3 regions of the Pseudomonas gozinkensis genome follow, and region 3 is predicted to be linked to each of the others. Evidence: predicted binding sites of a transcription regulator. Region 3 holds the regulator's gene; each other region holds the start of a gene.
What was found. The regulator FliA, encoded in region 3, starts transcription of late flagellar genes. The targets are predictions, from matches to a motif close to CTAAAGTTTNNNNNNNNNNNGCCGNTAA.

Region 1: the regulator FliA is predicted to act here: its motif matches at 3,585-3,612, upstream of IHQ43_RS04530 (Maf family protein).
Region 2: the regulator FliA is predicted to act here: its motif matches at 2,574-2,601, upstream of IHQ43_RS02370 (methyl-accepting chemotaxis protein).

Annotation. Positions count from the first base shown of each region.
Region 1 is NZ_CP062253.1:1,046,856-1,052,265, forward strand. Features, by position in the region: gene gatA (Asp-tRNA(Asn)/Glu-tRNA(Gln) amidotransferase subunit GatA) at 1-212, opposite strand, end outside; gene gatC (Asp-tRNA(Asn)/Glu-tRNA(Gln) amidotransferase subunit GatC) at 229-516, opposite strand; gene mreB (rod shape-determining protein MreB) at 728-1,765, shown strand; gene mreC (rod shape-determining protein MreC) at 1,943-3,028, shown strand; gene mreD (rod shape-determining protein MreD) at 3,028-3,519, shown strand; gene IHQ43_RS04530 (Maf family protein) at 3,722-4,318, shown strand; gene rng (ribonuclease G) at 4,376-5,410, shown strand, end outside.
Region 2 is NZ_CP062253.1:534,816-540,225, forward strand. Features, by position in the region: gene IHQ43_RS02365 (potassium/proton antiporter) at 1-627, opposite strand, end outside; gene IHQ43_RS02370 (methyl-accepting chemotaxis protein) at 890-2,515, opposite strand; gene IHQ43_RS02375 (hypothetical protein) at 2,795-3,025, shown strand; gene IHQ43_RS02380 (cell division protein ZapA) at 3,022-3,324, shown strand; partial or broken gene IHQ43_RS29920 (cache domain-containing protein) at 3,470-4,495, shown strand; gene IHQ43_RS29925 (methyl-accepting chemotaxis protein) at 4,631-5,362, shown strand.
Region 3 is NZ_CP062253.1:1,819,994-1,825,403, reverse strand. Features, by position in the region: gene IHQ43_RS08205 (chemotaxis protein CheA) at 1-1,805, opposite strand, end outside; gene IHQ43_RS08200 (protein phosphatase CheZ) at 1,860-2,648, opposite strand; gene IHQ43_RS08195 (chemotaxis response regulator CheY) at 2,667-3,038, opposite strand; gene fliA (RNA polymerase sigma factor FliA) at 3,206-3,946, opposite strand; gene fleN (flagellar synthesis regulator FleN) at 3,943-4,773, opposite strand; gene flhF (flagellar biosynthesis GTPase FlhF) at 4,887-5,410, opposite strand, start outside.

The DNA.
Region 1 (5,410 bases), 770 kb from region 3:
GCGCCAAGCAGCGCGCCGCTCTCACCATTGGCCCGGCGCGCGTCGGCGGCTTTCGCCTGCTCGAGGGCCAGCTCTTCGGTGAGGCTGATGAAACTGTTGAGCTGCGGGTCGAGCTGGGTAATGCGCGCCAGCAGGACTTTGGTCAGCTCTTCGGAAGAAAACTTTTTATCGGCGAGACCGCGGGCGATCTCGGCCAGAGTCAATTGATGCATTGCAGGCTCTTTCCCTTTAGTCGATGACTTTCGGAACCAGGTACAGGCCGTTTTCGACCGCTGGTGCGATGGACTGATAAGCCTCGCGGTTATTGCTTTCGGTCACGACGTCGGCGCGCAGGCGCTGACTGGCTTCCAGCGGGTGGGCCAGCGGCTCGATACCGTCGGTATTGACCGCCTGCATTTCGTCGACCAGCCCGAGAATGCTGTTGAGGGCCGAAGTGATGTGTGGAAGATCGGCGTCATTAAGGCCAAGGCTGGCCAGATGAGCGATTTTTTCCACGTCGGAGCGTTCTAGCGCCATCGGGTTTCTCCAGTGGAAAACAGGACGGACGGCGTCCGTGTGTTAGATTGTCGGAACACTACCGCACTTCTACGGTCATAAGGCCGCGATTGTGGGGCTTGGTGCACAGAAAAGCGGCCAATTTAACATATTGGCGCCTTGCCCAAAATCCCTGTCGTTGTTAGAGTTTGCCGCACTTTTTTACCCACGCGTTGCCTAGGGTCCCTTTCCCATGTTCAAGAAACTGCGTGGCATGTTTTCCAGCGATCTTTCCATTGACCTGGGCACTGCCAACACCCTTATTTACGTGCGCGAGCGCGGTATCGTCCTGAATGAGCCATCGGTTGTGGCCATTCGGACACACGGTAACCAGAAAAGTGTCGTTGCTGTCGGCACCGAGGCCAAGCGCATGCTCGGCCGTACGCCGGGCAACATTGCTGCCATTCGTCCGATGAAGGACGGCGTGATCGCCGACTTCAGCGTCTGCGAAAAGATGCTGCAATACTTTATCAACAAGGTTCACGAAAACAGCTTTCTGCAGCCCAGCCCTCGTGTGCTGATCTGCGTTCCATGCAAGTCCACCCAGGTTGAGCGTCGCGCCATCCGTGAATCGGCCCTTGGCGCCGGTGCCCGTGAAGTGTTCCTGATCGAAGAGCCGATGGCCGCTGCGATCGGTGCCGGCCTGCCGGTTGAAGAAGCACGCGGCTCGATGGTCGTGGATATCGGTGGTGGTACTACCGAAATCGCGCTGATCTCCCTGAATGGTGTGGTCTATGCCGAATCCGTACGCGTTGGCGGCGACCGCTTCGACGAAGCGATCATCACCTACGTGCGCCGCAACTACGGCAGCCTGATCGGCGAATCCACCGCCGAGCGCATCAAGCAGGAAATCGGTACGGCCTACCCGGGCGGCGAAGTTCGCGAAGTCGACGTTCGCGGTCGCAACCTGGCCGAGGGTGTTCCACGCGCATTCACCCTGAACTCCAATGAAGTGCTGGAAGCTCTGCAAGAGTCGCTGGCTACCATCGTTCAGGCCGTGAAAAGCGCTCTGGAGCAATCGCCGCCGGAACTGGCTTCCGACATCGCCGAGCGTGGCCTGGTGCTGACCGGTGGTGGCGCGCTGCTGCGTGACCTCGACAAGCTGCTGGCCCAGGAAACCGGTCTGCCGGTGATCGTTGCCGAAGATCCGCTGACCTGCGTCGCTCGCGGCGGTGGCCGTGCATTGGAAATGATGGACAAGCACACCATGGACCTGCTCTCCAGCGAATAAGTCGCCGGGTGCAATACGTGGGTGAGCGCACAGGCAGCACTTTGCAGTGCTGCCTGTTGGCGTTTATCTTCTGTCAGTCTTCATCCAGGCCGGTTTGATGCCGTATGAATAAACAGAACATTTGCCTGGGAGGAGCGGCTTATTAAACCGCTTTTCGCCAAGGGCCCCTCACTGGGCGTGCGCTTGTTGGTGCTGGCCGTGCTGTCGGTTGCGCTGATGGTCGTTGATGCGCGCTTCAGCCTGCTTAAACCCGTACGCAGCCAGGCCTCTCTGGTGCTGATGGACGCCTACTGGATTACCGACCTGCCCGGACGGTTGTGGGAAGGTATCGCCAGCCAGTTCGGCAGTCGCACCGAGCTCGTCGCCGAAAATGAAAAACTCAAGTCGGAGAACCTGCTGTTGCAGGGGCGCATGCAGAAGCTTGCCGCCCTCACCGAGCAGAACGTCCGTCTGCGTGAGTTGCTCAATTCTTCCGCGCTGGTCAACGAGAAGGTCGAAGTGGCCGAGCTGATCGGCATGGACCCCAACCCTTTCACCCATCGCATCATCATCAATAAAGGTGAGCGTGATGGCGTGGTGCTCGGTCAGCCGGTGCTCGATGCGCGCGGTCTGATGGGGCAGGTGGTCGAATTGATGCCGTACACCTCCCGAGTGTTGCTGCTGACCGACTCCACCCACAGCATTCCCGTGCAGGTGAACCGTAACGGTCTGCGGGCGATTGCCAGCGGCACCGGTAACCCGGAACGCCTCGAGTTGCGTCACGTCGCCGACACCGCCGATATCAAGGAAGGGGACCTGTTGGTCAGCTCCGGTCTCGGCCAGCGTTTCCCGGCCGGTTACCCGGTGGCGACGGTCAAGGAAGTGATCCACGATTCCGGCCAGCCTTTCGCCATCGTTCGCGCCGTGCCGACCGCCGCACTGAACCGCAGCCGTTACCTGCTGCTGGTATTCAGTGACAACCGCACCGCCGAAGAACGCGCCAACGATGCCGCCCAGGCTCAGGAAAACCTCGATGCTTTCGGTGGCGGTCCGGTGATTCCGGCCACGGTGCCGAAAGTCGTCACCCCGCCTGCCGCCGCGACAAGCGCTGCCACGGTGACTCCGTCGGCTGCGCCTGCCGCCAGCACCACGCCGGCCAAACCCGCTGCAAGCAAACCGCCTGCAGCCACACCAGCGGCCAGCAAACCACCGGCGAGTCAGCCTGCTCGACCAGCGGCCAAACCGCCTGTCACTGCGCCGGCCACAACCGGGAGGCAAGAATAATGGTGGGGGCTACCGCATCGCGTAACGGCTGGATTGTCTGGCTGACGTTTATTGTCGGCATACTGCTCAGCGTATCGCCATTGCCCATTTTCATGGAAATCCTGCGCCCGCTCTGGCTGGCCTTGCTCCTGACTTTCTGGGCTTTGTATCTGCCGCATACCGTCGGCATGGTCACGGCGTTCTGCCTGGGACTGGCCGAAGATGTGCTGCAGGGCGATCTGCTCGGTCAGAATGCCTTGATCCTGACCCTGATCACGTTCCTGGTGCTGTCGTTGCAGCAACGCCTGCGAATGTTCCCGATGTGGCAGCAGTGCCTGGTGATTCTGGTGATCTTCGGCCTCGCCCAGCTTGTACAGCTTTGGCTCAGTGCCTTGACCGGCAACCGTCAGCCGACCCTCGCGCTGGTACTGCCGGCACTGGTCAGTGCCTTGCTCTGGCCATGGGTCAGCTTCGCTCTGCGTGGATTGCGCCGGCGCTACAAAATCAACTGATTCGGTCAGGCATTTGCCCGTACCAGTGCCTTGCCTCGCAAATGAGGTTCTTTTTGGGCGAGTGGCTGTTGTTGCCAGACAAGGCGCCGTGACGAGTCATAGCGTGCTATGGCGAGGAGCGGCAACGCAGTATGGCAACAACAGACGCCGACCATAGGGAACAGCATTTGTGAGGCAGGGCACCAAACAGGGAGATGTCTTGATGAAAAAGCTTTACCTCGCCTCAGGATCGCCGCGTCGGCGTGAGTTGCTCACGCAGATCGGCATCCCGTTTACCGCCATCAGCGCGGATATCGATGAAACCCCTCTCGTCAATGAATCCCCATCGGCCTATGTCGAGCGTCTGGCGCGCGGCAAGGCCGAGGCCGGGCGGCGCACCGTCGTTTCCGACGTAGCGTTCTGCGTACTGGGCGCCGACACCGCCGTGGTGCTGGACGGCAAAATTCTTGGCAAACCGGTGGACGAAGCCGATGCATGCGCCATGCTGATGATGTTGTCCGGCAAGGAGCATGAAGTGCTGACGGCGATCGCCGTGCTCGACGGCGAGCGCTGCGAGTCGCGTGTGGTGCGCAGTCTGGTGCGGTTCCGGTCGATCAGCCGCGAAGAAGCCGCCGCCTACTGGGCCAGCGGCGAGCCCCGGGACAAGGCGGGTGGCTATGGCATTCAGGGGCTCGGCGCGGTGTTCGTCGCCGGCCTCAATGGCAGTTACTCGGCGGTCGTCGGCTTGCCGGTGTGCGAAAGCGCAGAACTGCTCGGCCATTTCGGCATACCCTGTTGGCAAACCCTGAACGCGCAATGAGCGTCGAACGGACAAGATGCGGCCATTATCGTGAACATGCCTGAACGAGACCCTGCCATGAGTGAAGAGATTCTGATCAACATCACGCCGATGGAATCGCGCGTGGCGGTGGTCGAAAACGGTGTGCTGCAAGAAGTGCACGTCGAGCGTACGCAAAAACGCGGGATCGTCGGCAACATCTATAAAGGCAAGGTGGTGCGGGTCCTGCCGGGCATGCAGGCGGCATTCGTCGACATCGGCCTGGATCGCGCGGCATTCATTCACGCATCGGAAATTTCCCTGCGCGAAGGCCCGGCGGTGGAAAGCATCAGTTCCCTCGTGCACGAAGGCCAGAGCCTGGTGGTGCAAGTCACCAAGGACCCGATCGGGTCCAAAGGTGCGCGGCTTACCACGCAACTGTCGATCCCTTCGCGCTATCTGGTGTACATGCCGCGCACCGCTCACGTGGGCATTTCCCTGAAGATCGAAGACGAAGCCGAGCGCGAACGCCTCAAGCAGGTAGTCAGCGACTGCGTGGCCAAAGAAGGCATCAAGGAGGCCGGCGGCTTCATTCTGCGCACCGCCGCCGAGGGCGCCGGGGCTGATGAAATCCTGATGGACATCCGCTATCTGCGTCGTCTGTGGGATCAGATCAACGAGCAGATCAAGACCATCGGCGCACCGAGTGTGATCTACGAAGACCTCGGTCTGGCGCTGCGCACCCTGCGCGATCTGGTCAGCCCGAAGATCGAGAAGATTCGCATCGACTCCCGGGAAACCTTCCAGAAAACCACGCAGTTCGTCGCCGAACTGATGCCGGAAATCGCTGATCGTCTGGAGCATTACCCGGGTGAACGACCGATCTTCGACCTGTATGGCGTCGAAGACGAAATCCAGAAAGCCCTGGAACGCAAGGTGCCGCTCAAGTCCGGCGGCTATCTGGTGATCGACCCGGCGGAAGCCATGACCACCATCGACGTGAACACCGGGGCGTTCGTCGGTCATCGCAACCTCGAAGAAACCATCTTCAAGACCAACCTCGAAGCCGCGACTGCGATTGCCCGGCAGATGCGCCTGCGCAATCTGGGCGGGATCATCATCATCGACTTCATC
Region 2 (5,410 bases), 1.3 Mb from region 3:
CAGCATCAGCCAGCCACCGCCCAGACCGATCACACCGCCGATGCCGAACTCGCGGATCAGGTGGGTCAGCAGGCTCCAGTGCAGACCGGTCTGGCCGCTGGCGAGCATGTCGATCAGGGTCACGGTGAGGAACACCGCCATCGGGTCGTTGCTGCCGGATTCGATTTCCAGGCTGGCGGTCACCCGCTCGTTCAGGCCCTTGCCGCCGAGCAGCGAGAACACTGCTGCGGCGTCTGTGGAACCGACGATGGCGCCGATCAGCAGGCCCTGGATCAGGTTGAGGTCGAACAGCCAAGCGGCGGCCATGCCGGTGAGGCCGGTGGTGATGAGTACCCCGACCGTCGCAAGTGACAATGCCGGCCACAGGGCCACACGGAAACTGGACACCCGGGTGCGCAAGCCACCGTCGAGCAGGATCACTGCCAGTGCGAGGTTGCCGACCAGATAGGCCGTCGGGTAGTTATCGAAAATGATGCCGCCGCCATCGACCCCGGCAGTCATGCCGACTGCGAGGATGATCACCAGAATCGGGATGCCGAGACGGGAAGAAAGGGAGCTGACAAGAATGCTTGCGCCTACCAGCAACGCGCCGATCAAGAACAGGCTGTTGATGGTCGTCGCATTCAAAGGCAGTACTCCAGAAGCGGAAAGACGGGCGCAAACTGACCATGCAGTCTGCGTGCCAGCGATTCTAACCTGTTGAAATGTGATGCTGTCAAAAAGCTTTTGTACCAGGGGAGGCGATCGTTCCCACGCTCCGCGTGGGAATGCCTCAATGGACGCTCTGCGTCCGCTTTTGGGACGCAGAGCGTCCCGGGCTGCATTCCCACGCAGAGCGTGGGAACGATCAACCTCTCGACGTGGGAATGATCAAAAGGGGGCTTCTATCTCAGAGGCTGAACCGCCCAACCATATTGTTCAGATCCAGCGCCAGGCGCGACAGCTCATTACTCGCCGCACTGGTCTGATTCGCCCCGGTCGCCGATTGCACCGACAGATCGCGGATGTTCACCAGGTTGCGATCCACTTCCCGCGCCACTTGCGCCTGTTCTTCGGCGGCACTGGCGATGACCAGGTTGCGCTCGTTGATCTGGACAATGGCCGTGTTGATGGTGTCCAGCGACAGGCCGGCGCCACGGGCGATGTTCAGAGTCGACTCGGCGCGCTCGGTGCTGTTGCGCATCGAGTCCACGGCGTGCTCGGTGCCGCTCTGGATGCTGCCGATCATGCGCTCGATTTCGCTGGTCGACTGCTGGGTGCGGTGGGCCAGAGCACGGACTTCGTCAGCCACCACGGCAAAACCACGACCGGCTTCACCGGCGCGGGCCGCTTCAATCGCAGCGTTCAGTGCCAGCAGGTTGGTCTGGTCGGCCAGGCCCCGGATCACATCCAGCACCTTGCCGATGTCGCGGGATTCGTTGGCCAGGTCGCCGATCAGGGTCGCAGTGCTCTGCACGTCGGCGCTCATGCGTTCGATGGCGCTGACGGTTTCCTGCACCAGGTCGCGGCCGTCGCCGGCGGAGGTGGTTGCGTCCTTCGAGGCTTCCGAGGTGCTGACCGCGTTGCGCGCGACTTCTTCCACGGCGCTGGTCATCTCGTTGACCGCGGTGGCGGCCTGCTCGATTTCGTTGTTCTGCTGGGTCAGGCCACGGGCGCTTTCGTCGGTGACGCTGTTCAGCTCTTCGGCGGCGGACGCCAGTTGGGTGGCCGAGCCGGAAATCCGCTGCAGGGTGTCGCGCAGCTTCGATTGCATCTTGGCCATGGCCGCCAGCAGACGCCCGGCTTCGTCGGTGCCGTCAACGTGGATCGGCTGGGTCAGGTTGCCTTCGGCGATGGTTTCCGCGGCCTCCAGTGCTTTCGAGATCGGCCTGGTGATGCTCAGGGTCAGCAGCCAGGCAAACAGGAAAGTCAGGCCGGTGGCGATCACCAGCAGGGTCACCACCAGATTGAAAGCCGAGGAATATTGGTCGGCGGCCTGCTGGTTGGTTTCGCTGATCTGCTTGCCGTTGATCTGCATCAGGCGATTGAGCACGGTATTGATCGCTTCAGAGTTGCTCAGCAATTCGGTGTTCAGCAGGTTGCGCAGCTCATCCACCTGATTGTTGCGCGACAGGGTTTTCATCCGGTCTTCGATCTGGCGGTATTGACCCAGCAACTGCACGTACTGGTCATAGGCCGCACGCTCGGCCGGGCTGCCGATCAATGGCTCGTAATCGGACTGGGCCTTGCGGATCTGCTGGTTGCGCATCTCCAGCAGCTCGACGGTTTTCTGCTGCACGTCCGGCTCGCGGTTTACCAGCAAACGGTACGACAGCACCCGCAGGCGCAGGGTCAACTGAGTGAACTCGTCGAGGTTCTTGATGCTCGGCACGCTGGTGGTGGTGATGTTTTCGGCGGCGCCGCGGATTTTGCTCATCTGGTTCAGGGCGAACACACCGAGAATCAGCATCAGGCCGCCGATCAGGGCGAAGCCGGTGAACGCCCGGGGGGCGATGTTCATATTGCGAAGGGACATGGAGGCGGATACCAAAGAAGGGCCGCATCCGTGCGGGCTGAGACTGCTGTTGGGTGACTTATCGGTCATACGACTAAAGTCTTGAGTCGGTGTGCGTATTTGTCGCATCCGCACGCAAGCGACGAAGTGCAGGAACCAGATCGGCAGATCACAGTCTCTAACACTCGCAAGAATGGTCGGCCGCCAGGAAAATCAAGGCCTTGCGCCGGTTTAACCCTGGCGTCAACGACGACTTTTCTTTATCGTACGCGCCCTTTGAAAAAGCCCTGGAAGATCAAAATGTTGGAAGCATCCCTCAGCCAATTGGAACAGCTCGTCAGCGATCTGGTGCAGCAGAACCAGACCCTCTCGCAAACCAACCAGACCCTGTCCACGGAACTGGCCCAGGCCAAGGATGAAAACGAAAGCCTGCAACTGAGCCTGATGGAACAGGAAGAAAAGCACGGCGCCACCGCCGCGCGCATCCAGGCCCTGGTTGATCGCGTCAACGCAGGTCCTGTCAGCGCATGAACCACGGCACAGCAGGGGTAAAAGTCATCTCCATCATGGGGGAGGACTATTCGATCAAGGCACCGGCCGGGGAAGAACAGACCCTGCTGGACGCCGCGTTGATGCTCAAGGCCGCACTGGCCGACACCAAGAAGAAGTACCCGACGCTGATCGGTGACCGCCTGCTGGTGCTGGCGGCGATGAATCTGTGCTCGCAGCAGATTGAAATGAAGAAGCAGCATCAGGAAGAGCTCGAGCGTTACCAAGAGCAAGTCAGCGCCACGGTCGAGAGCATCGCCAAGACCATCAATCAGGGTTGATGGGGTTGCGCACAACCAAAGAATAAGATTGTCGATTGTGTTGTATACAATCGGCACGGCTGTTGCAGTGTTTCAGCCTCTTATTCTTTGGGGGTGCTCCATGCAGTTCTGGCGTCGCAGTATTCAATGGCAGCTGATCCTCGGCATGGGCACCGCCCTGCTGGTCAGCATTCTGATCGTGGTTGGCATTTATACCCTGGTGGTCAACCGCCTCGCCCAGAGCTATCTGGTCGAACAGGCGCTGCCGTCGAGCATCGAAGCGACGCGCAACGACATCGAACGAATCCTCGTTCAACCCCTCACCGCCGCCAAGGACATCGCCAGCAACGCCATGGTCCGCGACTGGCTGGCCAATGGTGAGGACTCCGGCAAAACGTCGGGCTTCGCGCAGTATCTCGAAGGCATCCGCGCCGAACACAAGGCGTTCACCGCGCTGATCATCGGCACCGAATCCAATCACTACATCACCGAAAAAGGCCTGGATCGCACCCTCAGCCGATCCAAACCGGCCGATGCCTGGTTCTACTCTTTCCTCGACAGCAATCAGCCGCGAACCCTGAACATCGACAACGACGGGGCCACCGGAGAGCTGGCGCTGTTCATCGATTTGAAGGTCGAGCAGGCCGGCAAAGTGGTCGGTGTCGCGGGGCTCGGGTTGAGCATGAAAGAGCTGTCGGAGCTGATCCACAACTTCAGCTTCGGCGAGCGCGGCAAGGTCTATCTCGTGCGTTCCGACGGTCTGATCCAGGTCCATCCCGAGGCACAGTTCAGCGGCAAGCGCACCTTGAGCGAGCAGATCGGCGGCTCGGCGGCACAAGCGGTCATGGGTCATAAAGTGGCGACCAACAGCAGCTTCCAGCGCGATGGCGAAGACTTCCTCGCCTTCAGCCTGCCTTTGCGCGACCTCGGCTGGACGCTGGTGGCAGAAGTGCCACAGTCGCAGATCTACGCCGAAGCCCGCCGGGCGATGTGGATGAGCAGCGGCATCGGTCTGGCGGTGGCGCTGGTTTGCCTGGCGTTGGTGATCTGGCTGGCCCAGGGACTGGTGCGACCGATTCGTCAGGTAACAGCCGCGTTGGTAGCAATCGGTAGCGGTGGTGGAGATTTGACCCATCGGTTAGATTCCAGCCGCGCCGATGAGTTGGGTGATCTTGCGCGGGGCTTCAACCGTTTCCTCGACAGCCAGCGCGGGATGATCGGCGAAGTGCTGACCACGAGCGAGCGGCTGCGTGTCGCTGTCGGCCAGGTGGCCAGGGTTGTGGATAACACCGCCGAGCGCTCTGGCCGGCAGCAGGAAATGACCGACATGGTCGCCACCGCTGTCCACGAAATGGGCCTGACCGTGCAAGAAATCGCCCAGAACGCCGGCAATGCTGCGCTCGCCTCGCAAACGGCTCGCGATGAAGCGATGCAGGCGCGGGAAGTGGTGGGTGGCTCGATTCGCCATATAGAAAGCATGTCCGATGAAATCGGGGTCGCGGCGGGGGCGGTGGGTGAGCTGGCGCATCAGGTGGCGTCGATCGATCAGGTGCTCGCGGTGATTCGCGGTGTTTCCGAGCAGACCAATCTGTTGGCGCTGAACGCGGCAATTGAAGCGGCGCGAGCCGGGGACATGGGGCGTGGTTTTGCGGTGGTGGCGGATGAAGTCCGCACCTTGGCGCGTCGCACTCAGGCGTCTACCGACGAGATCCAGCAGATGATCGGCAGCCTCAAGCAGGGGGCGGAGAATGCGGTTTCATCGATGCGCACCGGGCAGGCCGCAACTGGCACCGGAGTCGAGTCGAGCCAGCGTACCGGGGCGTCTTTGACTGCCATTACAGGCCAGGTCGAGCGCATCAGCGACATGAATCATCAGGTGGCGACGGCGACCGAGGAACAGTCTGCGGTGACCGAGGAGATCAATCGTAACGTGCAGGGGATTTCCGATCTGGCCCGGGCAACGGCAGGGGAGGTTCGGGCTTGTCGCGAGGATTGTCAGATGTTGCAGCGGTTGGCGGATGATCTGGCGCGGCAGATGGGTGGGTTCAAACTCACCTGAATAATGCGGCGCCCGTGATGGCGCCATCGCGAGCAAGCTCGCTCCCAC
Region 3 (5,410 bases):
GTCGAGTAGATGTTGATCGAACCGTTGAGCTGGGAAATCTTGGTCTTCACCACGTCCATGCCGACACCACGGCCGGACACGTCGGAGATCTCGGTCTTGGTCGAGAAACCCGGGGCGAAAATCAGGTTGTAGCACTCGGTGTCGCTCAAGCGATCGGCAGCATCCTTGTCCATCACACCGCGTTTCACGGCGATGGCGCGCAGGACGTTCGGGTCCATGCCTTTGCCGTCGTCGGAGATCGACAGCAGGATGTGGTCGCCTTCCTGCTCGGCGGCCAGGATCACCTTGCCGCCACGGGCCTTGCCCGAAGCTTCGCGTTCTTCCGGCGACTCGATGCCGTGGTCGACCGCGTTGCGCACCAAGTGGACCAGCGGGTCGGCCAGTGCCTCGACGAGGTTCTTGTCGAGGTCGGTCTCTTCGCCCACCAGTTCCAGGTTGATCTCTTTCTTCAGCTGACGTGCCAGGTCGCGAACCAGGCGCGGGAAGCGGCCGAAGACTTTCTTGATCGGCTGCATCCGGGTCTTCATCACCGCGGTCTGCAAGTCGGCGGTGACCACGTCGAGGTTCGACACGGCCTTCTGCATCGACTCGTCGCCGCTGTTCAGGCCCAGGCGCACCAGACGGTTACGCACCAGCACCAGCTCGCCGACCATGTTCATGATTTCGTCGAGACGCGCGGTGTCCACACGGACGGTGGTCTCGGCTTCGCTCGCCGGTTTTTCCGGTGGCGGCGTCGCTGGAGCACGGGCCGGAGCCGGTGCTGCGGCGGCAGCCGGTTTGGCCGGTTCGGCTTTCGGTTCAGGCGCTTTTGCAGCAGGTTTTGCCGCAGCGGCCGGGGCCTTGGCGGCAGGCGCTGCAACAGCAGAAGCATTGCCGGCCGTCACGACGGCACCGGTGGCGACGTCAGTGAACTTGCCTTTGCCATGCAGATCGTCGAGCAGCGATTCGAACTCGTGATCGGTGATCAGATCGCTACCGGCCGCCGCCGCTGCCGGAGCAGCCGATGCAGGCACCGAAGCAATCGCCGATTCCAGCGCATCGACGGCAAAGTTGCCCTTGCCGTGCAGCTGATCGAGCAAGGCTTCGAATTCGTCGTCGGTGATGTCCGAGCTGTCGCCCGCCGCTGGAGCAGCTGGCGCAGCGGCTGCCGGTGCCACGGCGTCGGCCGCGAACTGGCCCTTGCCGTGCAACTGGTCGAGCAGCGACTCGAACTCGGCGTCGGTGATTTCATCGCTGGCCGCTTCGTCGGAAGCCGGCGCAGCGGCAGCCGCCGGGGCCTCGGCTTCGGCCTTGACGGCGTTCAGCGAGTCCAGCAACTGTTCAAATTCGTTATCGGTGATATCCCCCGATTCGCCTTCGACGACCAGTTCTTCGATCATCTCGGCCACAGGCGAAGCCGGGGCTTCATCCGCCGATTGCGGTTCGGCCAGACGCGCCAGGGCAGCCAGCAGTTCCGGGGTGGCGGCGGTAATCGGGCTGCGATCGCGGACTTCGCTGAACATGCTGTTCACCGCGTCCAGCGCTTCGAGCACCACGTCCATCAGTTCTGCATCTACGCGACGCTCACCCTTGCGCAGGATGTCGAACACGTTTTCGGCGATGTGACAGCACTCCACCAGCTCGTTGAGCTGAAGGAAGCCGGCGCCCCCTTTTACAGTGTGGAAACCGCGAAAAATTGCGTTGAGCAGATCTGCGTCATCCGGGCGGCTTTCCAGCTCGACCAGTTGTTCGGACAGTTGCTCAAGAATCTCGCCGGCCTCAACCAGGAAATCCTGAAGGATCTCTTCATCGGCGCCGAAGCTCATTAATGGGGTGCTCCTACAGGTCTAAAAACCCAAAAAACCTAAAATTCCAAAACTCTAGAATCCAAGGCTGGATAACAAATCGTCCACATCGTCCTGACCGGACACAACGTCTTCTCGTTTATCGGCATGAATCTGCGGACCTTCACCCTGCGAGAGATGTTTTTGTGGATCTTTTTCAGCGAGCATTGCCGCACGGTCATGTTCGATGCCCGCAAAGCGGTCCACCTGGCTGGCCATGAGCACGAGCTTGAGCAGGTTGCTTTCGACTTCGGTGACCAATTGGGTCACGCGCTTGATCACCTGACCGGTGAGGTCCTGGTAATCCTGGGCGAGCAGAATGTCGTTCAGATTGCTCGACACCGCGCGGTTGTCCGCGCTGCTGCGTGCCAGAAAACCGTCGACCCGGCGCGCCAGCTCACGGAACTCTTCAGCCCCGACCTCACGGCGCATGAAGCGGCCCCAATCGGCGCTCAAGGCCTGGGCCTCGTCAGCCAGGCCATTGACCACAGGGGTCGCGCTTTCCACCAGATCCATGGTGCGGTTGGCAGCAGCTTCGGTCAGTTTGACCACGTAGCCCAGGCGTTCGGTGGCGTCGGTGATTTGCGACACTTCCTCGGCCTGCGGCATGTGCGGATCGATCTGGAAATTGACGATCGCACTGTGCAGTTCACGCGTGAGCTTGCCCACTTCCTGGTACAGGCCACGGTCACGGGTCTGATTGAGCTCATGGATCAGTTGCACAGCGTCGCCGAACCTGCCCTTTTCAAGGCTTTCGACCAGTTCGACCGCGTGTTTTTTCAGGGTCGACTCGAAGTCGCCCTGTGAAGATTCTTTATGCTCCATAGCTCCCCCGCGCGTTCATCAGCCGATGCGTTCGAAAATCTTCTCGATTTTTTCTTTCAACGCCTGAGCCGTGAAAGGTTTGACCACATAGCCGTTCACGCCGGCCTGGGCCGCTTCGATGATCTGCTCGCGCTTGGCTTCAGCGGTCACCATCAGCACCGGCAGGTGCTTGAGCTTTTCATCGGCGCGCACGTGGCGCAGCAGGTCGATACCGGTCATGCCGGGCATGTTCCAGTCGGTCACCAGAAAGTCGATGCTGCCGCTGTTGAGCACCGGAATGGCGGTGGTGCCATCGTCGGCTTCAACGGTGTTGGTGAACCCAAGGTCACGCAACAGGTTCTTGATGATCCGCCGCATCGTTGAGAAGTCATCAACGATGAGGATTTTCATGTCTTTGTTCAATTCGACCTCCAAGCAGTCTTAAACGCGTCCAGCACCTGGACGCGCCATTTCAATCAATCCGGCAAAACACTCGATGACTGTCTGGAGCACAACAGAGCAAGACCGGTGCCGTTCACCACCGCACCAGCCTCGTTCGCAGTGTCCCCACACTGCCTTCAGCGCGCTCGCCACTCCCCCAAACGCCCCCGCAAGCGGGCCGCGCACTGGCTGTGTAACTGGCTGACCCGCGATTCACTGACGCCAAGGACTTCACCGATCTCCTTGAGGTTCAGCTCTTCGTCGTAGTACAGCGCCAACACCAGTCGCTCACGCTCCGGCAAATTGGCAATCGCGTCCGCCAGCGCAGCCTGGAAACGCTCGTCTTCCAGATCGCGCGACGGCTCCAGATGAGCACTGGCGCCATCCTCGTGCAGCCCTTCGTGTTCGCCGTCCTGCAACAGGTCGTCGAAACTGAACAGCCGGCTGCCCAGGGTGTCGTTCAAAATCCCGTAGTAATCGTCGAGACTCAATTGGAGTTCGGCCGCAACTTCGTGATCTTTAGCGTCACGGCCGGTTTTAGCTTCAATCGAGCGAATCGCGTCGCTGACCATACGGGTGTTGCGGTGAACCGAGCGCGGAGCCCAGTCCCCTTTACGGACTTCGTCGAGCATCGCACCACGGATCCGGATACCCGCGTACGTTTCAAAACTGGCGCCCTTGCTGGCGTCGTATTTGGTCGAGACTTCGAGCAGACCGATCATCCCGGCCTGGATCAGGTCTTCGACCTGCACACTGGCCGGCAATCGCGCCAGCAAGTGGTAGGCGATGCGTTTGACCAGTGGCGCGTAACGCTCGATCAGCTCGTACTGCGCGTCACGCGCCGACTTTTTGTAAAGGTTCATACCGCTGGCGGTCATAGCACAGGTCCTGCCGTTTGCTGCACGAGGCGCTCGACGAAAAATTCGAGGTGGCCACGCGGGTTGGCGGGCAGCGGCCAGGTGTCGACCTTCTGTGCGATCGCCTTGAACGCCAGTGCGCACTTGGAACGCGGGAAGGCTTCATAGACCGCACGCTGCTTCTGCACCGCCTTGCGCACGCTTTCGTCGTAGGGCACCGCGCCGACGTATTGTAGGGCGACGTCGAGGAAGCGATCCGTGACCTTGGTCAACTTGGCGAACAGATTGCGACCTTCCTGCGGGCTCTGCGCCATGTTGGCCAGGACGCGGAAGCGGTTCATGCCGTAATCGCGGTTGAGCAGCTTGATCAGCGCGTAGGCGTCGGTGATCGAGGTCGGCTCGTCGCAGACCACCAGCAAAACTTCCTGGGCTGCGCGAACAAAACTGACTACCGAGTCACCAATACCCGCAGCGGTGTCGATCACCAGTACGTCGAGATTGTCGCCGATGTCACTGAAGGCCTGAATCAGGCCGGCATGCTGGGCCGGGCTCAGGTGAACCATGCTCTGGGTGCCGGAAGCGGCCGGCACGATGCGGATCCCGCCGGGGCCTTGCAACAGCACGTCGCGCAGCTCGCAGCGGCCTTCGATCACGTCGGCCAGGGTGCGTTTGGGTGTGAGGCCCAGCAGAACGTCGACGTTCGCCAGCCCCAGGTCGGCGTCCAGCAGCATGACCCGACGGCCAAGCTCTGCCAGGGCCAGGGACAAGTTCACTGACACATTAGTCTTGCCGACGCCACCTTTGCCGCCGGTCACCGCGATCACCTGTACGGGATGCATGCTGCCCATGTTATTTCTTTACCTTGTCTTGCATAGACGGAGGCCACATTACTGGCTGCGCGTTCACAACCGGAACAATGCATGGCAGACCATCGATGTAGGTACAAAAACGGTTCATTACCTCAGCCAACCTGCTTGGTCGGACTGTGGTAGATATCAGCGAACATGTCAGCCATGGCTTCTTCGCTGGGTTCTTCCTGCATTTGCACACTGACGGCGCGGCTGACCAGTTGATGACGGCGCGGCAGATGCAGATCATCCGGAATACGCGGCCCATCGGTCAGGTAGGCGACCGGCAGTTCGTGACTGATCGCCAGGCTCAGCACTTCGCCGAGGCTGGCCGTCTCATCCAGTTTAGTCAGGATGCACCCGGCAAGCCCGCAACGCTTGTAACTGTGATAAGCGGCGGTTAGAACCTGTTTCTGGCTGGTGGTTGCCAGCACCAGATAATTTTTCGACCGAATGCCACGACCGGCCAGACTTTCCAGCTGCATGCGCAGGGCCGGATCGCTGGCTTGCAGGCCGGCGGTATCGATCAGCACCACGCGTTTGCGCAGCAGTGGATCCAGCGCCTGCACCAGGGACTGGCCCGGATCGACATGGGTCACCGACACGTTGAGGATGCGACCCAGAGTCTTGAGCTGCT